DNA from 4 places in the Arthrobacter sp. FW305-BF8 genome. Region 4 is predicted to be linked to each of the others. Evidence: riboswitches for the same ligand, from Rfam matches in the RefSeq annotation. Region 4 holds a riboswitch; each other region holds the start of a gene.
What was found. Region 4 has a riboswitch for thiamine pyrophosphate ahead of LFT45_RS21035 (ECF transporter S component). Riboswitches for the same ligand answer to the same signal wherever they lie in the genome.

Region 1 (4,242 bases), 1.6 Mb from region 4:
TGGTGGCGCATTCGCAGGGGGCCATCGCAGCGATGATGGCCGCCGTCGAACGCCCTGACCTTGTCTTCTCGCTGACGCTCGTGGAGCCGGCATGCCTGTCGCTTACCGCTGAATTGCCGGCCACCGCCGCGCACCGTGCCCTGATGGAGCCGCTGTTCGAAGTCCGGCACCAGCTTGGCGACGACGACTACGAGCGTGAGTTCCTGCGGCGGGCCTTCGCCGCGGACACGCCGGAGCCCAGCACCCCCGAGGCTAGGCGCGCGGCCAGGAGACTGCGGCTGCAGGCACCGCCGTGGCAGGCGCCGCTGCAGATCGTGCCTGGTGTTCCCACCCTGGTCCTCACCGGCGGCTGGGAGCCGCTGTACGAGGAAATCGCCGGCTACCTGCGCGAGACCGGTGCCCTGCACCGCATCGCTGCCGGAGGGCACCGGCCCCACGATTCACCCGAGGGTGACCGCTACATTCGGTCATTCATCGCCGCGGTCAGCCGCCGGGAGCAGCCCCAGGCCTCCTAAAGGCCCGGCCTCCTGAGCAGCGTTCCGCCGCCCACGTCCGGCCGGCCCCCAATGCCAGCCGGACGTGGTCTCCAACGCCCGCTAGTTGCTCGCGGACTCCGGAAGCCGCAGCTCCGGCAGGTATACCTTTCCGCCTGCAGCCAGGAACTCCTGGCTCTTCTCGCGCATGCCCTCCGCCATCTCCGCGAGGGCGGCCTGCGCCTCGGCTGAGCCGTACTCGTTCCGGATGTCCTGGCTGATCCGCATGGAGCAGAACTTGGGACCGCACATGGAGCAGAAGTGCGCCGTTTTGGCAGGCTCGGCAGGCAGTGTCTCGTCATGGAAGGACTCGGCCGTCACCGGGTCCAGGGACAGCGCGAACTGGTCGCGCCAGCGGAACTCGAACCGGGCCTTGGACAGCGCATCGTCCCGCTCGTTCGCGCCGGGGTGCCCCTTCGCAAGGTCGGCCGCGTGGGCGGCGATCTTGTAGGTGATGACGCCGGTCTTCACATCGTCCTTGTTCGGCAGGCCCAGGTGTTCCTTTGGCGTGACGTAGCACAGCATGGCTGTGCCGTACCGGGCGATTTCGGTGGCGCCGATGGCCGAGGTGATGTGGTCGTAGCCGGGGGCCACGTCCGTGACCAGCGGGCCCAATGTGTAGAAGGGTGCACCTTTGCAGAGCTCCTGCTGGCGCTCAACGTTCTCGCGCACCAGGTGGAACGGGATGTGCCCGGGCCCTTCCACCATGACCTGGACGTCGTACTCCCAGGCCCGCTGGGTCAGCTCAGCCAGGGTGTCCAGTTCGGCGAACTGTGCGGCGTCGTTGGCGTCCGCCGTCGCGCCCGGCCGGAGGCCGTCGCCCAGTGAGAAGGCGACGTCGTACTTCGCGAAGATCTCGCACAGCTCGTCGAAGTGGGTGTACAGGAAGTTTTCCTGGTGGTGGGCCAGGCACCAGCCGGCCATGATCGAGCCGCCGCGGGAGACGATGCCGGTGACACGGTTCGCCGTGAGTGGGACGTACCGCAGCAGCACGCCGGCGTGGATGGTCATGTAGTCCACACCCTGTTCGCACTGCTCGATGACGGTGTCGCGGAAGATTTCCCAGGTCAGGGCGTTCGCCTCGCCGTTGACCTTTTCCAGGGCCTGGTAGATCGGGACCGTGCCGATGGGGACGGGGGAGTTGCGGATGAGCCACTCACGGGTGGTGTGGATATCGTCGCCCGTGGACAGGTCCATCACGGTGTCCGCGCCCCACTGGGTGGCCCACTGCAGCTTGTCCACCTCCTCGGCGATTGAGCTGGTGACGGCCGAGTTGCCGATGTTGGCGTTGATCTTCACAAGGAACGCCTTGCCGATAATCATCGGCTCGGATTCCGGGTGGTTGATGTTGGTGGGGATGATGGCCCGTCCGGCGGCGAGTTCGCTGCGGACCAGTTCCACATCGCAGTTCTCGCGGAGGGCCACGAAGCGCATCTCGGGGGTGATGGTTCCCTGCCGCGCATAGTGCATCTGCGTCACAGTCTTCCCGTCCGCCGCACGGCGGGGCACCGGCCGGGCGCCTTTCCATTCGGCAGAAGCCGCGCCGCGGCGCACGGCTGATCTGCCGTCGTCGAGCAGGTTCCGTTCACGGCCGTCGTACGGCTCCGTGTCCGCCCGTGCCGCAATCCATTCCGCGCGGAACGGCGCGAGGCCCACCACCGGGTCGCTGCCCGGACCCGCCGTGCGGTAAACGCGCAGCGGCTCGTTCTGCTCACCGTTCGGTGAAGGCTCCAGCGCGATTTCCGTTACCGGAACCCGCAGGCCGTCCCCCTCCAGATAAGCCAGTGAATGGGATTTCAGCGACTGCGTTACGGTGGCGGAACCGTTTTGGGCAGGGGTCTGCTGTAATTTCTGGGTGCTCAATTTACTGCTCACTTCCTTCGCCGGCATTACCCGGACAGGTTCAACGGTCGCAGGCTGCACCAGCCTGATCTCAGCCCCTGCAGGGGCACCCGTGTGGTCGTAGACGAAGCTACCACAGCTGCGCCTTAGGCTAGTGTCATGGCGCACATCATCGAATTCAGCGGACCCGTGCTCACTGCGGCGGATGAGGAACGCCGCGGGCTCTGGGCGGTGGACGGGAAGCTGACGTTCAATGCTCCTGGCCAGCGGCCGGACGCCGTTCTGGACGGCTGGGTCCTGCCCGGCTTCGTCGATGCCCACTGCCACATCGGGCTGGGTCCGGGCGGTGCCGTGGACGACGACGTGGCGTATGACCAGGCCATGACGGACCGCAACGCCGGCACGCTGCTGGTCCGGGACGCGGGAGCGGCCAGCGACACCAGATGGCTGCAGCAGCGGGCCGACACGCCGCGGATCATCAGGGCCGGCCGGCATGTGGCCCGGTCCCGCCGGTACCTGAGGAACTTTGCGGTGGAAGTCGAGCCGGAGGGCCTCGTGGAAGCGGTGCGCAAGCAGGCGAGGGAGGGGGACGGCTGGGTCAAGCTGGTGGGGGACTGGATCGACCGGACCGCGGGCGACCTCGCGCCGTCGTTCCCGGCCGCTGCCGTGCGGGACGCCGTCCGGGCCGCCCACGACGAGGGGGCCAGGGTCACGGCGCACTGCTTCGGCGAGGACACCCTGGACGACATGCTGGACGCCGGCATCGACTGCATCGAGCACGCCACGGGCCTGCTGCCCAGGCACATCCCCCGGTTCGTTGAGCAGCAGGTGCCGATCGTGCCGACACTCATCAACATCGCCACCTTCCCGGACATCGCCAGCCAGGCTGAGGAGAAGTTCCCGCGGTATGCGGAGCACATGCGCGCACTGTGGGCCCGCCGTCGCGAGCGTGTCCTGGAAGCCTACGAGGCCGGCGTCGAAATCTATGCGGGAACGGATGCCGGCAGCGTGATCCGCCACGGCCGCGTCGCGGACGAAATCCTCGAACTCCACGCCGCCGGGCTTCCGGCACGTGCGGCGCTGGACGCGGCCTGCTGGCGTGCCCGCCGCTGGCTGGGGGCCGAGGGCCTGGCGGAAGGCGCGGACGCTGACGTGGTGGTGTGCCGGGAAGACCCGCGAGCCGTGCCGGAGACCATCCGGAGCCTCACGAATGTGGTCCTCCGGGGCACAATCGTGCATTAGGAATAAATTGAAGCTTCAAGTAATTTAGAGATGTAGAGGTCGCCGAAATCCGGTGGCCCGGACATCCGGGAGTATTCAATGACAGCAGCAGACAGCAGCCAGGACTTGCTTCCTGCCGACCTCACCATGGGCACCGTCATGCTCAAGGTGGGCGACATGAAGCTCATGACCGACTACTACCAGCGCGCCCTCGGCCTCGACGTCGTCGCCGAGCAGGACGGCGGCCTCTACCTCGGCCGGCTCAAGACGCCGCTGGTGCACCTCGCTCCCGCTCCGGGCCTCAACATCCCCGGCCGCGGTGAGGCCGGCCTCTTCCACACGGCGCTTCTGTTTGAGGACCAGTCCTCGCTGGCCGCCACCATTGCCAGCGCGGCCCAGTACGAGCCGCAGTCTTTCGCGGGCAGCGCGGACCACCTCGTGAGCGAGGCGTTCTACTTCACCGATCCGGAAGGAAACGGGATCGAACTCTACTGGGACCGCCCGCGCGAGGCATGGTCCTGGGACGGCGGGAACGTGGTCATGGACAGCCTGGCGCTGCCGCCGCAGAAGTACCTGCAGGACCACCTCACGCAGCAGTCCGTGGAAGGCCAGCGCGGCACCGACGCGGAGGTGGGGCACGTCCACC
Region 2 (4,242 bases), 1.3 Mb from region 4:
AGCCCTCACCGAGGCGTTCGATGAACAGTGCCTGGTCAAGGTCGGTGGACGACGGCGGATCGATGGTCAGGAAGTCCACTCCGGTCAGGTCCAGGGCCGGGAATCCCCGGTCGGCGACGGCCGCTTCGGCTTCCTTGAGCACGTCCTCGGGGAATTCCCCCGGTAGCTCCAGCTCCGTCCGCAGCGCGCTCAATGCCTCCTCGAGCGCGTTGGTCTGCTCGTGGACGTTGGGCGACAACCGATGATGTGACACGAAAATCAGGTTAGCCCGAATTGCGCCGTTAGTCTTGGATTATGGGCACATCCTCGGCTGACACCGCTCGCTACGACCGCTTCGTCGCGGACCTCTTCGGCGTGATGGCCTACGGCGAACTGTCCGCATTCGAACGGCTCTCGTCGGACGCCCGTTACTCACCCACGCTGCACGACCGTGCCGTGCTCGGCAGGATCGCCGTCATCGAATTCCAGCACTACGAGCTCGTGAGCGCCAAGCTGGCGGGGATGGGCGTCGACGTCGAAGATGCGATGCTGCCGTTCCAGCTGGCGGTGGACCACTTCCATGAACGGACCCGCCCGGCGGACTGGTACGAGTCCCTGATGAAGGCCTACGTGGTGGACACGGTCTCCGCCGACTTCTATCGGGCCGTGGCCCGGTTTGTGGATGCCGGAACCCGTGACGTCATCCAGCAGATTCAGTCGTCGGAAGAGGCCACGGCCGTGCTGCGGGAACGGCTCAGCGGGGCCTTGGCGGACGATCCCCGGCTCGCGTCCCGGCTGGCGTTGTGGGGCCGCCGCCTCCTCGGCGAAGCGATCACGCAGGCCCAGCGCGTGGGCCACGAACACGCCTTTCTCGGCGAGCTGTTCGTCGAGGCGGAGCCCGGTGCCACGGACGCCACAGCACGCGAGCTGGTGCGGGGCATCACCGCCGAAGTCGTGGAGAACCACTCCCGGCGGATGGTCCAGCTGGGCCTGAGCGGGTAGCCCAGAGCCCTCTCTGCGCCCGCGTGCCGGCCGCTCCATTTAGGAGACGGCGGCCGGGGACGTCGCTTCGAGGGCGTCGAGCAGTTCCGCCGCGGCTGCCGCCGGGTCTGGCGCCTCGGTGATGGCCCGCACGACGACGATGCGGCTGGCTCCCGCCGCCAGGACCTGCTCCACGTTGGTGCGGTCGATCCCGCCAATCGCGAACCAGGGCAGCAGCAGGCCGCCGACCCGGTCCTCGTTTGCGGTGCGGACGGCCTCCGCTGCGTAGCGCACCAGGTCAAGCCCGACGGCGGCGCGCCCGGGCTTGGTGGGGGTGGCCCACAGCGGGCCCACGCAGAAATAGTCCAGGCCGCTGCGCCCGTGGGCGGCGCCGACGGCGGCATCCACCTGGTCCGTGCTGTGGGTGGACAGCCCGATCACGGTGGAATCGTGCAGCAGCTTCCGGGCGGCCCGGAGCGGCAGGTCCTTCTGGCCGATATGGAACACCGGTGCGCCGGCGATGGACGCGATGTCGGCGCGGTCATTGACGGCCCAGAGCCGGCCGTGCCTGCGGGCGGCAGCATGGACTACTTCCAGCAGCTCGAGTTCCTCGGCTGCCTCGATGCTCTTGTCCCGCAACTGGATGATGTCCACACCGCCGGCGAACGCCGCGTCCACGAAGTCCGCGAAGTCCCCGCGGTCCTTGCGGGCGTCGGTGCAGAGGTACAGGCGGGCAGCGGTGTGGGCAGAGTGCACGGTCATGGCAACCACCTTAGTTCCTCTAAACTGGGCAGGTACCGCGGGAGCCCGTTGCTGCTGTCATAAAGACGCAGGGCTGAGAGGGCGTCAGAGCCGACCGCTTGACCTGATCCGGTTAGTACCGGCGTAGGGAAGGAATTCCATGCCCCCTAAAATAAGCGGCGAAGATTGCTCCGCGGGCGCGTTGGAGCCCGTCGGACTTGAGGCCGATGTAGCCGTCGTTGGCGGCGGAGTCGTCGGCCACGGCATCGCCTGGGAGGCACGGCGCGCCGGCCGTTCGGTGGTGCTCATCGATGAAGCCCCGGGCAGCGGTGCAAGCTGGGCTGCGGCCGGCATGCTCGCCCCGGTCAGCGAGCTGCATTACCAGGAGGAAGGGCTCCTGGAATTGATGCTGGAATCCTCCGCCCGATGGCCTGACTTTGCGGCCACCCTCATTTCCGGCGGGGATGCCGGTTACCTGACGACGCCGACCCTGGCCGTGGGTGCCGATCCGGCCGACCGCCGGGCCCTGATGGACCTGCGGGACGTGCAGCGGGCCCACGGCCTGAACGTGGAACCGCTGACCATCCGCGAGGCACGTTCCCGGGAGCCGCTGCTCAGCCCCGGGATCTCCTGCGCCCTCGACATCCCGGCGGACCACCAGGTGGATCCGCGCAGACTCGTCCGGGCCCTTGCTGCCGAGCTGGCCGCGCAACGTCAGGAAAATGTGGCAGCGGAGGGATACGCGGTGAGGGAGCACGCCGCCGGCCTGCTCTGGGACGGCGCCCGGGTCTGCGGGGTACGGCTGGCGGGCGGCGGGTCCGTCACGGCGGCCGAGACGGTGGTGGCCAACGGCTTGGCCGCGGCGCGCCTGCAGAACCTTCCGGAAGGCCTGCAGCTGCCGCTGCGCCCGGTTTACGGAGACATCCTCAGGCTCAGGGTCCCCGAACACCTGCAGCCCCTGCTCACCGCAACGGTCCGCGGCATGGTGCGGGGCGTGCCGGTGTACGTGGTGCCCCGCCGGGACGGCACGGTGGTGATCGGCGCCACCCAGCGTGAGGACGGCGTGCCGGGCACCAGCGCCGGGGGTGTCTACCAGCTGCTGCGCGACGCCCAGGCGCTGGTGCCGGCAGTCGCAGAGCTCGAGCTGCTCGAAGCCACCGCCCGGGCCCGGCCCGGCACGCCGGACAACGCCCCGCTGCTGGGCCGGGTGCCGGCCGGCGGGCAAGATGCCGGCACGGACGTGGCTGGCCTCATCATCGCCACCGGCTTCTTCCGCCACGGCGTCCTGCTGACCCCGGCCGCCGCGGTCATCTGTCGCCAGCTCATGGACGGCATCACCGATCCGCGCTGGGCCAAGTTCCGGCCGGGCAGGTTCTCTCCCGGGCTCCCAGACCCTCTGGGATCTGCCGCTGCACTCAGCATTTGACCCGCGTCACCTTTGACCTAACCAAGGAACCAGCATGAACATCACACTGAACGGCATCGAACAGGAAATCAGCGAGGGCGCCTCCGTCACCTCACTCGTCAGCCAGGTCACGGGGCGCCAACTGGCCGCCAGCGGTCAGGCGGCCGACGGCCAGCGGCTGGGTGTGGCGGTGGCCCGCAACTCGGCCGTCGTGCCGCGCAGCCAGTGGCACGCCACGGCACTCGCAGACGGCGACGAGATCGAACTTGTCACGGCAGTCCAAGGAGGGTAAGGACGATGGCAGAAACAATGATTGAAACAGCAGACAGCCTGGTCATTGACGGGGCGGAGCTGACCTCGCGGCTCATTATGGGCACCGGAGGCGCTCCAAGCCTGGACGGTCTCGGCGCAGCGCTGCTCGCGTCCGGGACCCAGCTGACCACCGTCGCAATGCGGCGCTACTCGCCTGCCGAAACCGGCTCGCTGTTCCAGCTGCTGGTGGACCACAACATCCGCGTGCTCCCCAACACCGCCGGCTGCTTCACGGCCCGGGACGCTGTGATGACGGCGGAGCTGGCCCGGGAAGCGCTGGAGACCGACTGGGTCAAGCTCGAAGTCATCGCCGACGAGCACACGCTCCTGCCTGATGCCGTGGAACTGGTGGACGCCACCGAGCAGCTGGTCAACCGAGGCTTCAAGGTGTTCGCCTACACCAATGACGATCCCGTCCTGGCGCTGCGGCTGGAGAACCTCGGTGCGTCGGCGGTCATGCCGCTGGGAGCGCCGATCGGCACGGGCCTGGGCATCCTCAATCCGCACAACATCGAGCTGATCGTGTCACGGGCCTCCGTTCCCGTGGTTCTGGATGCAGGGATCGGCACGGCCTCGGACGCGGCCCTGGCCATGGAACTGGGGTGCGACGCCGTGCTGCTGGCCACCGCCGTGACCCGGGCCCAGAACCCCGTTCTCATGGCCGAAGCCTTCAAACACTCCGTGATCGCCGGTAGGCTGGCGCGTGCGGCCGGGCGGATCCCGCGCCGTGAGCATGCCTTGGCGTCGTCGGCCATGGAGGGCCGGGCGGAGTTCCTCTAAGCCCGGCCAACCCGTGCCCGGTGGCGTGCGGCCAGCTCAACAGG
Region 3 (4,242 bases), 1.7 Mb from region 4:
CAGAATTCAGATCGGTGTCCTGGAAGACGGCGTCCTGGCCGAACATTTCGTCTCCAAGACGCAGCAGGACTCCCTGATCGGCAACGTCTACCTGGGCAAGGTCCAGAACGTCCTGCCGTCCATGGAAGCTGCCTTCGTGGACATCGGGCGCGGCCGCAACGCCGTGCTGTACGCCGGTGAGGTGAACTGGGAAGCCGTCAACCTCGAAGGCAAGCAGCGCCGCATCGAGAACGCGCTCAAGTCCGGCGATTCCGTCCTGGTCCAGGTCACCAAGGATCCGGTGGGCCACAAGGGTGCGCGGCTGACCAGCCAGATCTCCCTGCCCGGCCGTTACCTCGTGTACGTTCCCGGCGGGTCCATGACCGGCATTTCCCGCAAGCTGCCCGACGTCGAACGCAACCGGCTGAAGCGAATCCTCAAGGACCGCCTCCCCGAGGACGCCGGCGTCATTGTGCGCACGGCCGCCGAGGGGGCCTCCGAGGAGGAACTGACCCACGACATCAACCGCCTCCGTGCCCAGTGGGAGGGCATCGAGAGCCAGGCGAAGTCCACCAAGGTCCTCGCCCCCGAACTCCTCTACGGCGAACCGGACCTGACCATCAAGGTTGTGCGCGACGTCTTCAACGAGGACTTCTCCAAGCTGATCGTCTCCGGCGACGAAGCGTGGGACACCATCGAGGCCTACGTCACCTACGTTGCCCCGGACCTGGTGGGCCGGCTCGAAAAATGGACCAAGGACGAGGACATTTTCTCCGCCTGGCGCATCGACGAGCAGATCCACAAGGCTCTTGACCGCAAGGTTTTCCTGCCGTCCGGCGGCTCACTGGTCATTGACCGGACAGAGGCCATGACGGTGGTTGACGTCAACACCGGGAAGTTCACCGGCAGCGGCGGCAACCTTGAAGAGACCGTCACCAAGAACAACCTTGAGGCTGCCGAGGAAGTTGTCCGCCAGCTGCGGCTCCGCGACATCGGCGGCATCATCGTCATCGACTTCATCGACATGGTGCTCGAGTCCAACCGCGACCTGGTCCTGCGCCGTCTGGTGGAATGCCTGGGCCGTGACCGGACCAAGCACCAGGTGGCCGAAGTGACCTCCCTGGGACTCGTGCAGATGACGCGCAAGCGCATGGGCACCGGCCTCCTGGAAGTCTTCGGCGAGCAGTGCGAGGCATGTGCGGGCCGGGGAGTCGTCACCCATGACGAGCCGGTGGAGCACCGCCGCGCCAACACCGTGGCCGCGGAGCACCACGTGCACCGTGCCGAGGTCCAGCCCCCTGCCCGGACAGAGCGGAAGCGCCGCCGCGGCAAGGGCGGACAGCCGTCCTCCGAGGCAGCTCCGGCCGCCCCCGCCGTGCCGCACCACCCCGAACCGTCAGACGCGGAGCGCCACGCCAAGGCTGAAGCGACCCGCGCTGCCCTCGCCAACATCGCCGCCGCAGCCCATGCCGCACACCTGCATGAGGAAGAAGCTGCGCACGGTGCCGCAGCGTCCGGTGAGGCCCCCCGCCCCGCCGCCGCCGCACCGGAAAGCCCCGTGGTGCACCGCGCTCCGGAAACGGAAAGCGTCTCCGGACGGCCCGGCGCGGTGCTCACCTTTGGCGGCGAGAAAGTGGTGCTTCCGTTTGTCGATCACAGCGATGAACCGGTCCAGGAAGCGCCGGCACTGACGCTGGACCGCCTGGAGGAAGCCTTCGCGCACCTCGGCGCTCCGATTGCCCCCGCCGAAGAGGAGGAGGCCAAGGACGAGGCTCCCGCGCCGGTGCGCCCGGAAAGCCAGCGCCCGGAAAGCCAGCAGCCGGAGGGCCAGCAGGCCGCAAGCCAGCCCGCGGCTCAGCCTGCTGCACGGCAGCCGGTGGAAAGCCCCGCGGCACCGTCCCGCAGCCGCCGTCCGCGCCGCAACCGCAGTGCCAGCCGCCCCCAGGGTGCAGCCAACGAGACATCCGTGGAACACCACGAGGTCGCTCCGGCTGCAGCCGCCGGGCACTCGCACGAGGCCAAGGCGCCTGAGGCAGGCAATGCGCAGACGGCCAAGGCGGCTCCACGGCCGGCCAGCGAGCCGATCATTCTGGGGGTCGGCGTACCCGCCTCAGAACTGTAGGAACAAGCGCCACTGAAAGGTCCGGCACCGCGGTTGCGGTGCCGGACCTTTCTGGTTCCGGACATTCGTCCGCCGGCAAAGGGCAGTAGACAAATGGCAGCAGGCAAGGGCAGGGGACAACAGCGCACGCGGAAGCCTGTCGCAATCGTCAAACTTGGCGCCGCGCACTTAACCAACCGCTAGGCTGGAGAACTGACACGGGGTGCCGCGCAAGGGCCGGCTGAGATCCAAACCCGTTGAACCTGTCCGGTTAGCACCGGCGAAGGGATGTCTTCTTTGTCATCAACACTGTCATCCGCGTCACTCCTGCCGGCACCCTCGGCCGCCGACAAGTCACTCCTGGAAACCGATGTGCCGGGCATTCAGAGGGCCCGCGACGTTCCCCGCGTCCTGGCCATCGCAGGCTCGGACCCTTCTGGCGGTGCAGGCATCCAGGCCGATCTGAAAAGCATCGCGGCCCACGGCGGCTACGGAATGGCCGCAATAACAGCCCTTACTGCGCAGAACACCACGGGCGTGCTCGGCGTGCACGTTCCGCCAGCCTCCTTCCTGTCAGCGCAACTGGACGCTGTCAGCGACGACATCCACGTGGACGCCGTGAAGATCGGCATGCTTGGCGATGACCGTGTCATCGCAGCCGTCCGCGGCTGGCTCGAAAAGGTAAGGCCCGGCGTCGTGGTTCTCGATCCGGTGATGGTGGCTACCAGCGGCGACCGCCTCCTCCAGGAGTCTGCAGAGGCCGCACTCCGCAAACTGCTGCCTCTGGCGCACCTGATTACACCGAACCTTCCCGAACTGGCCATGCTGCTGGGGGAACCGGAGGCCGCGGACTGGGCCGCCGCGCTTGACCAGGGCAGGCGGCTCGCGGACCAGACCGGTGCAACGGTCCTCGTCAAAGGCGGGCACCTGAACGGCTCAACCTGCCCGGACGCCCTCGTGAACACTGCCGGGCTGCTCTCGGGGGAGGTGGTGGAGGTTGCGGGTGAACGGATCAGCACGCGGAATAGCCACGGTACCGGATGCTCGCTCTCCTCGGCCATGGCCACGGCTCAGGCGCGGTTGGATGACTGGGAAGCGTCACTGCGGGCGGTCAAACCCTGGCTGGCCGGGGCCCTGAGGACCTCCGGATTGCTGGAAGTCGGCGCCGGCAACGGACCGGTCAACCATTTCCACCACGTCCGCCAGACTGAAACGACAGCCCAGCCCGGGTTCAGGGGCGCCTTCGCGGAGCTGCTGCGCGCCGAGACCGCTGCCGACCTCGAAGAGATTTATGGCCTGGGCTTCATCCGTGGGCTTGCCGACGGCACCCTGGCGGAGAAGGAATTCGCGTACTACCTGGCACAGGATGCCATCTACCTCAACGGCTACTCCCGGGTCCTGGCCAGGGCCAGCGCGCTGGCGCCAACCGAGTCCGAGCAGCTGTTCTGGGCGCGCTCCGCCCAGCAGTGCCTGGAAGTTGAATCGGAACTGCACCGCAACTGGCTCAGCACGCGAACCGTGCAGCCGGTGTTGGGCCCGGTCACGAAGGCTTACGTCGATCATCTGCTCGCGGCTTCGGCGGGCGGCAGTTACGCAGTGCTGGTTGCCGCTGTGCTGCCGTGCTTCTGGCTGTACGCCGAGGTGGGGGAGACCCTGCACGCCGAATATGTGGCCGCCGGAGCGCAGGCCGGGCACCCGTACGCGGAGTGGCTGCGGACGTACGCCGACGAGGACTTCGCTGCCGCCACCCTGCGGGCCATCGAAATCGCCGACGACGCCGGCCGGGCCGCGTCAGCGGGGGAGCGCGCGGCGATGATCACTGCTTTCCGGCAGTCCTGCCGGTACGAGGTGGAATTTTTCGACGCGCCGAGCCGCCACAGCTGAGCGGAACCGGGCCCGCTACCCGGTAGGATAGTCGCGCACGGCATCGGATGTGCGGGAAAGCTGCCCCTGTGGCGCTTATCACGGACAACCCGCCGCTGCCAGCCTCATTTGCGGCCGACGACGGAATTAGCGTATTCTAGATCTTCGGTGCTTACGCCAACACTTGGGTTATGACCCGGGATCGTCCACTCGGACAGGTTCCTGGGATAGCTCACGGGTTCCCCCGGGGAATCCACGGCGTTGAGGCACAGCGAGAACCAGGCCAATTTCCGGACCCG
Region 4 (4,242 bases):
GCCGCAAGCAGGACGGCAGTTGCGGCAGCAATGCCGCGGCGGCGGGACGCAGGGCTGGGGCCGCGATGTCGGGGGGCCAGGCGCTGGGCTGACAGGAAATGTGGTGTAGATACCATTTTTGTCTCCTCGTAAAGACGCTGATGGCATCCACTAAAAATCGTGGTGGTTGGAAAAACGTTCGGGTTCGGGGTTGGAAAAACCTTGGCATTCGAGGCTTCTTACGGTGCCGTGGGGGGACCCGCGCTGCTCTTGTAGAGACCGTGCTCAAGGCCTCCAGGCGGCATGCGGTGGGCCGCCGAGGCAGGATGCGAAAGGACCCGGCGCCGCAGGTTGCGGTGCCGGGTCCGGCTGTTGTGAGCCCGGCCGAGGTCATCAGCACTGCCAGATTCAGAACAGAAGCAGTATGGCCTGCCGTGCTTTGGGAAACCTGGTCGCGGCCCAGAAGGGGCGGCCGGGCAAGCCACCCCGTGTGGGGGGCCTCGGCGTGGTGGGTCCTGACAGCTGCGACCCGGCAGGGAGGCCTAGACAATGTCCTGTGTCTTGGCGAAGCGGGTAATGGCCCGCTGGGTGCCTCGGTTGGCCAGCACCTGGATGACCGCGCTCACGGAGGCGGACACGAGGGCGAACGTGAGGGCCGTGCGCAGTGTGGTGGGGACGTCGTCCTTGTCGCCCTTGGGCGGCTTCCGGCCCGTGATTTTTTCCCAGATGGTGTCGACGGCCTTGGTGCCGGCGAACCCCGCCAGCAGGCTGATGCCTGTGCCAAGCAGTTTGATGAAGAAACTCATTGCGGAACTCCTCGCGTGATGAACACTGGTCTTTCCTTAGCCTAGCCGCATGGAGCGGTGGATCTCCCGCAACGCCTGCACCACGAGGTCGTGGTCCGCCTTCTGCGGCAGCCCGGACACGGTGACCACAGCCACCGCCCCCACACCCCGCACATAGACGGGGAAGGCTCCGCCGTGCGCAGCGTAGGTCGACTGGTCAAACCAGGCGTTGTCCTCGATCCGTCCGCCGCCGGCCCTGCCGCGCAGGCCCACCAACAGCGACGGTTCCTCGTAGCGCACGGCAGTCCGCTGTTTGGCCCGCACCCAGCCTTCGTTGTCCGGTGTGGCGCCCTCGAGCGCCACATGGAAGAGCACCTGCTCCCCCTTGGTGATGTCGATGGCGATGGGCAGGTTGTCCTCCTTGCCCCGTTCGACCAGTTCCAGGCCCAGCGCCAGGGCATCGTCCTTACTGAACCTCGGGAACTGGAGTTCAGCAATCTCCCCTTCGATCTGCCCAATCATGGCTTCCAGGGCTCCCGCCGGCTGTTCGGCGGAGGAATCGGGGTCAAAGGCGGGCAAGGCGGCGGTGCCCGAGTCCTGTTGCGTCATGGCCCCAATCTACTCCGGGCCGCCGTCGCGACGCCGCATGTAAACTCCGGCATTGTGACAGCGACCCCCGATTTCATGGCCGGACGAGGTGTAAACTGGATCAGCCCACAAGGGCAGATTTATCACGACAGGGGAGCGCCGCCGTCGGGATGCAAAGGCAACTGCCAGAGCAACCGCGGAAGGGCGCTGAGAGTGCGGACAGCCGCAGACCCTCGAACCTGATCCGGCTAGTACCGGCGCAAGGGAGTCGAGTTCTCAGAGTGCCCGGCAGCGCGAGGCCCAGCCACCCGCAGCCGGGGGAACGCTTTCCCCTCCTGTTCCTCAGGAGGACCATCATGACAACTGCAGCAATCAAGAAGACCAGCTACAGCTGGCGCGTGGCGGACATCGTTGTGGCGGCGCTCATCGCCGTTGCCGGCGGCGTCATCTTCTGGGCCTGGTCCCAGGGCGCCAACCTCATCTCCACCCCGGTCAACGCCGTCTACCCTCCGCTGACCGGCCTCTACGCCGGCGGCTGGATGATTCCGGCGGTCCTGGGGATGCTCATCATCCGCAAGCCCGGCGCGGCCCTGTTCTGTGAGGGTGTGGCTGCCACCGGCGAGCTGCTCATGGGCTCGCAGTACGGCACCACGGTGCTCATTTCCGGCGTTCTGCAGGGCCTGGGGGCGGAGCTGGTGTTCGCCGCCTTCGCTTACAAGAAGTTCAACCTGCCCGCCTCGCTGCTTGCAGGGGCAGGCGCAGGACTGTTCTGCGGGCTCAACGACTCCTTCGCCCCCTGGGGCTGGAACATCGCCTACGCCGCCGGCGACAAGCTGGCATACATCGTGTTCTGCGCCATTTCCGGCGCGGTCATCGCCGGCGCCCTGTCCTGGATCGCCGCCCGCGGCCTGGCCAAGACGGGCGTGCTGAGTTCCTTCGCGTCCCGGAAGGCAGCCACGGAGCCCGTCTTCTCCTGATGCCCGGACCAGACGACGCCGGCGTCCGCCCCGCCGCGGTCACCGCCCGCGGCTGGGGCTGGCGCCACGCAGGCCGCACCAAACCGGCCGTCCATGCCCTCGACCTGGACATCCGCCCCGGCGAGCGGGTCATGCTGCTGGGCCCTTCCGGAGCCGGCAAGTCCACGCTGCTTCACGCCCTGGCCGGCGTGCTGGGGGACAGTGACGCGGACGACGCCGGGACTCCCGACCGTGAGGACACGGACGAGAGCGGCGAGCTGCTGATCGACGGCGCGCCGCCCCGTTCCCGGCGCGGCCGCGCCGGGCTCATGCAGCAGGACCCGGAAACGCAGGTGGTGCTCTCGCGCCTCGGCGACGACGTCGCCTTCGGCGCCGAGAACCTGTCGGTGCCCCGCGAGGAGATCTGGCGCCGCGTGCACGAGGCGCTGGACGACGTCGGACTTTCGCACCTTCCCCTGGACCACCCGACGTCGGCCCTGTCCGGCGGCCAGAAGCAGCGCCTGGCGCTCGCCGGCATCCTGGCGATGCGGCCTGGACTCCTCCTGCTGGACGAGCCCACCGCGAATCTCGACCCGGACGGCGTCCTGGAAGTCCGGGACGCTGTGGGCCGCTGCCTCGACAAGACCGGGGCCACCCTGGTGGTGGTGGAGCACCGGGTAGCTGCCTGGAAAGACCTGGTGGACCGGATCGTGGTCCTGCAGCCGGGGTCCGCCTCGGACGGAGCGGTGCTGATCGACGGGACCCCGGACGAAGTTCTCGAGCAGGCGCGCGGGATGCTCACTGCCGCCGGCGTCTGGGTCCCCGGCTACGTTCCAGAGACGCGGCGCCGTTCGGCTGCCGGCGCTCTTCCGTCCTCCGGACATGGCGCCGGCCAGCTGCTGCTGGCGGCCGAGAGGCTTGCCGTGTCGCGGGAACGTCCACGCCGCAGCGGCTTCCGCTCCGTACCCCCCGAGCCCGTTCTGCGTGACGTCACAGCGCAGGTCCGATCGGGCGAGGCGCTGACCGTCACAGGTCCCAACGGCGCCGGCAAGTCCACCTTCGCGCTGACCCTCGCCGGGCTATTGCCGCCGGTGGGCGGCAAGGTCTCCGCGACGGTTGAACTGAGCGGCGGAGCGGGTATTGACCCGTACAAGTGGAGAGCCGAGCAGCTGATCGCGCGGATCGGCACGGTGTTCCAGGAACCTGAACACCAGTTCGTCACCGGCCGCGTCTTGGACGAGCTGCAGTTCGGCCCCCGCCATCTGGGCCACGGCGAAGAGCGCGTCGACGAGCTGCTGGAGCGGCTGCGCCTTTCGCATCTCGTGGACGCCAACCCGTACACGCTCTCCGGCGGGGAGAAACGCAGGCTGTCCGTGGCCACCGTCCTGGCGGCGCACCCGCAGGTGCTGGTCCTGGATGAGCCCACCTTCGGCCAGGACGCGAACACCTGGGCGGAGCTTGCCTCATTCCTTTCGGAACTGCTCGATGCCGGCACGGCCGTGGTGTCCGTGACCCACGACGAGGAGTTCACCCAGGTGCTCGGCGGCACCGAGCTGCGGCTGGGCTCCGCGGGACGGCGCGCCAACCCCAGATCCGCCAACCCAAGATCCGCTGAACCCAAACCCGCCGAGCCAGCATCAGAACAGGCTGCAACATGAGGGACGCACTGACACTTGCCGGAAACCGGGCGGTGCTGACGCGCGCCAATCCGCTGGCCAAATTCGCGGCAGTCTTCCTGATCACCCTGGTCTTGGCGCTGTCCATCGACTGGATGTCGGCGTCGGTGGCTCTCGTGTGCGAACTGCTGGCCTTCCCGCTGGCAGGGCTGACGTTCTCGCTGCTGTGGCAGCGCGGCTGGCCCCTGATCGCCGCGGCGGCCGTCGGCGGCTGGAGCACCTCCATCCTGTCGCCGGACAGCGGAAGGATACTGCTCG

Region 1: another riboswitch for thiamine pyrophosphate. It lies ahead of thiC (phosphomethylpyrimidine synthase ThiC); the one in region 4 lies ahead of LFT45_RS21035 (ECF transporter S component).
Region 2: another riboswitch for thiamine pyrophosphate. It lies ahead of thiO (glycine oxidase ThiO); the one in region 4 lies ahead of LFT45_RS21035 (ECF transporter S component).
Region 3: another riboswitch for thiamine pyrophosphate. It lies ahead of LFT45_RS13005 (bifunctional hydroxymethylpyrimidine kinase/phosphomethylpyrimidine kinase); the one in region 4 lies ahead of LFT45_RS21035 (ECF transporter S component).

Annotation. Positions count from the first base shown of each region.
Region 1 is NZ_CP084561.1:2,997,712-3,001,953, reverse strand. Features, by position in the region: gene LFT45_RS13475 (alpha/beta fold hydrolase) at 1-515, shown strand, start outside; gene thiC (phosphomethylpyrimidine synthase ThiC) at 597-2,396, opposite strand; TPP riboswitch at 2,392-2,499, opposite strand; gene LFT45_RS13465 (amidohydrolase family protein) at 2,535-3,617, shown strand; gene LFT45_RS13460 (VOC family protein) at 3,696-4,242, shown strand, end outside.
Region 2 is NZ_CP084561.1:3,334,994-3,339,235, reverse strand. Features, by position in the region: gene LFT45_RS14990 (RNB domain-containing ribonuclease) at 1-253, opposite strand, end outside; gene LFT45_RS14985 (ferritin-like fold-containing protein) at 295-981, shown strand; gene thiE (thiamine phosphate synthase) at 1,021-1,722, opposite strand; TPP riboswitch at 1,750-1,870, shown strand; gene thiO (glycine oxidase ThiO) at 1,862-3,127, shown strand; gene thiS (sulfur carrier protein ThiS) at 3,162-3,398, shown strand; gene LFT45_RS14965 (thiazole synthase) at 3,416-4,198, shown strand.
Region 3 is NZ_CP084561.1:2,908,315-2,912,556, reverse strand. Features, by position in the region: gene LFT45_RS13010 (Rne/Rng family ribonuclease) at 1-2,101, shown strand, start outside; TPP riboswitch at 2,290-2,386, shown strand; gene LFT45_RS13005 (bifunctional hydroxymethylpyrimidine kinase/phosphomethylpyrimidine kinase) at 2,441-3,964, shown strand.
Region 4 is NZ_CP084561.1:4,630,184-4,634,425, reverse strand. Features, by position in the region: gene LFT45_RS21050 (hypothetical protein) at 1-116, opposite strand, end outside; gene LFT45_RS21045 (DUF4235 domain-containing protein) at 522-785, opposite strand; gene LFT45_RS21040 (heme-degrading domain-containing protein) at 822-1,373, opposite strand; TPP riboswitch at 1,493-1,636, shown strand; gene LFT45_RS21035 (ECF transporter S component) at 1,709-2,329, shown strand; gene LFT45_RS21030 (ABC transporter ATP-binding protein) at 2,329-3,966, shown strand; gene LFT45_RS21025 (energy-coupling factor transporter transmembrane component T family protein) at 3,963-4,242, shown strand, end outside.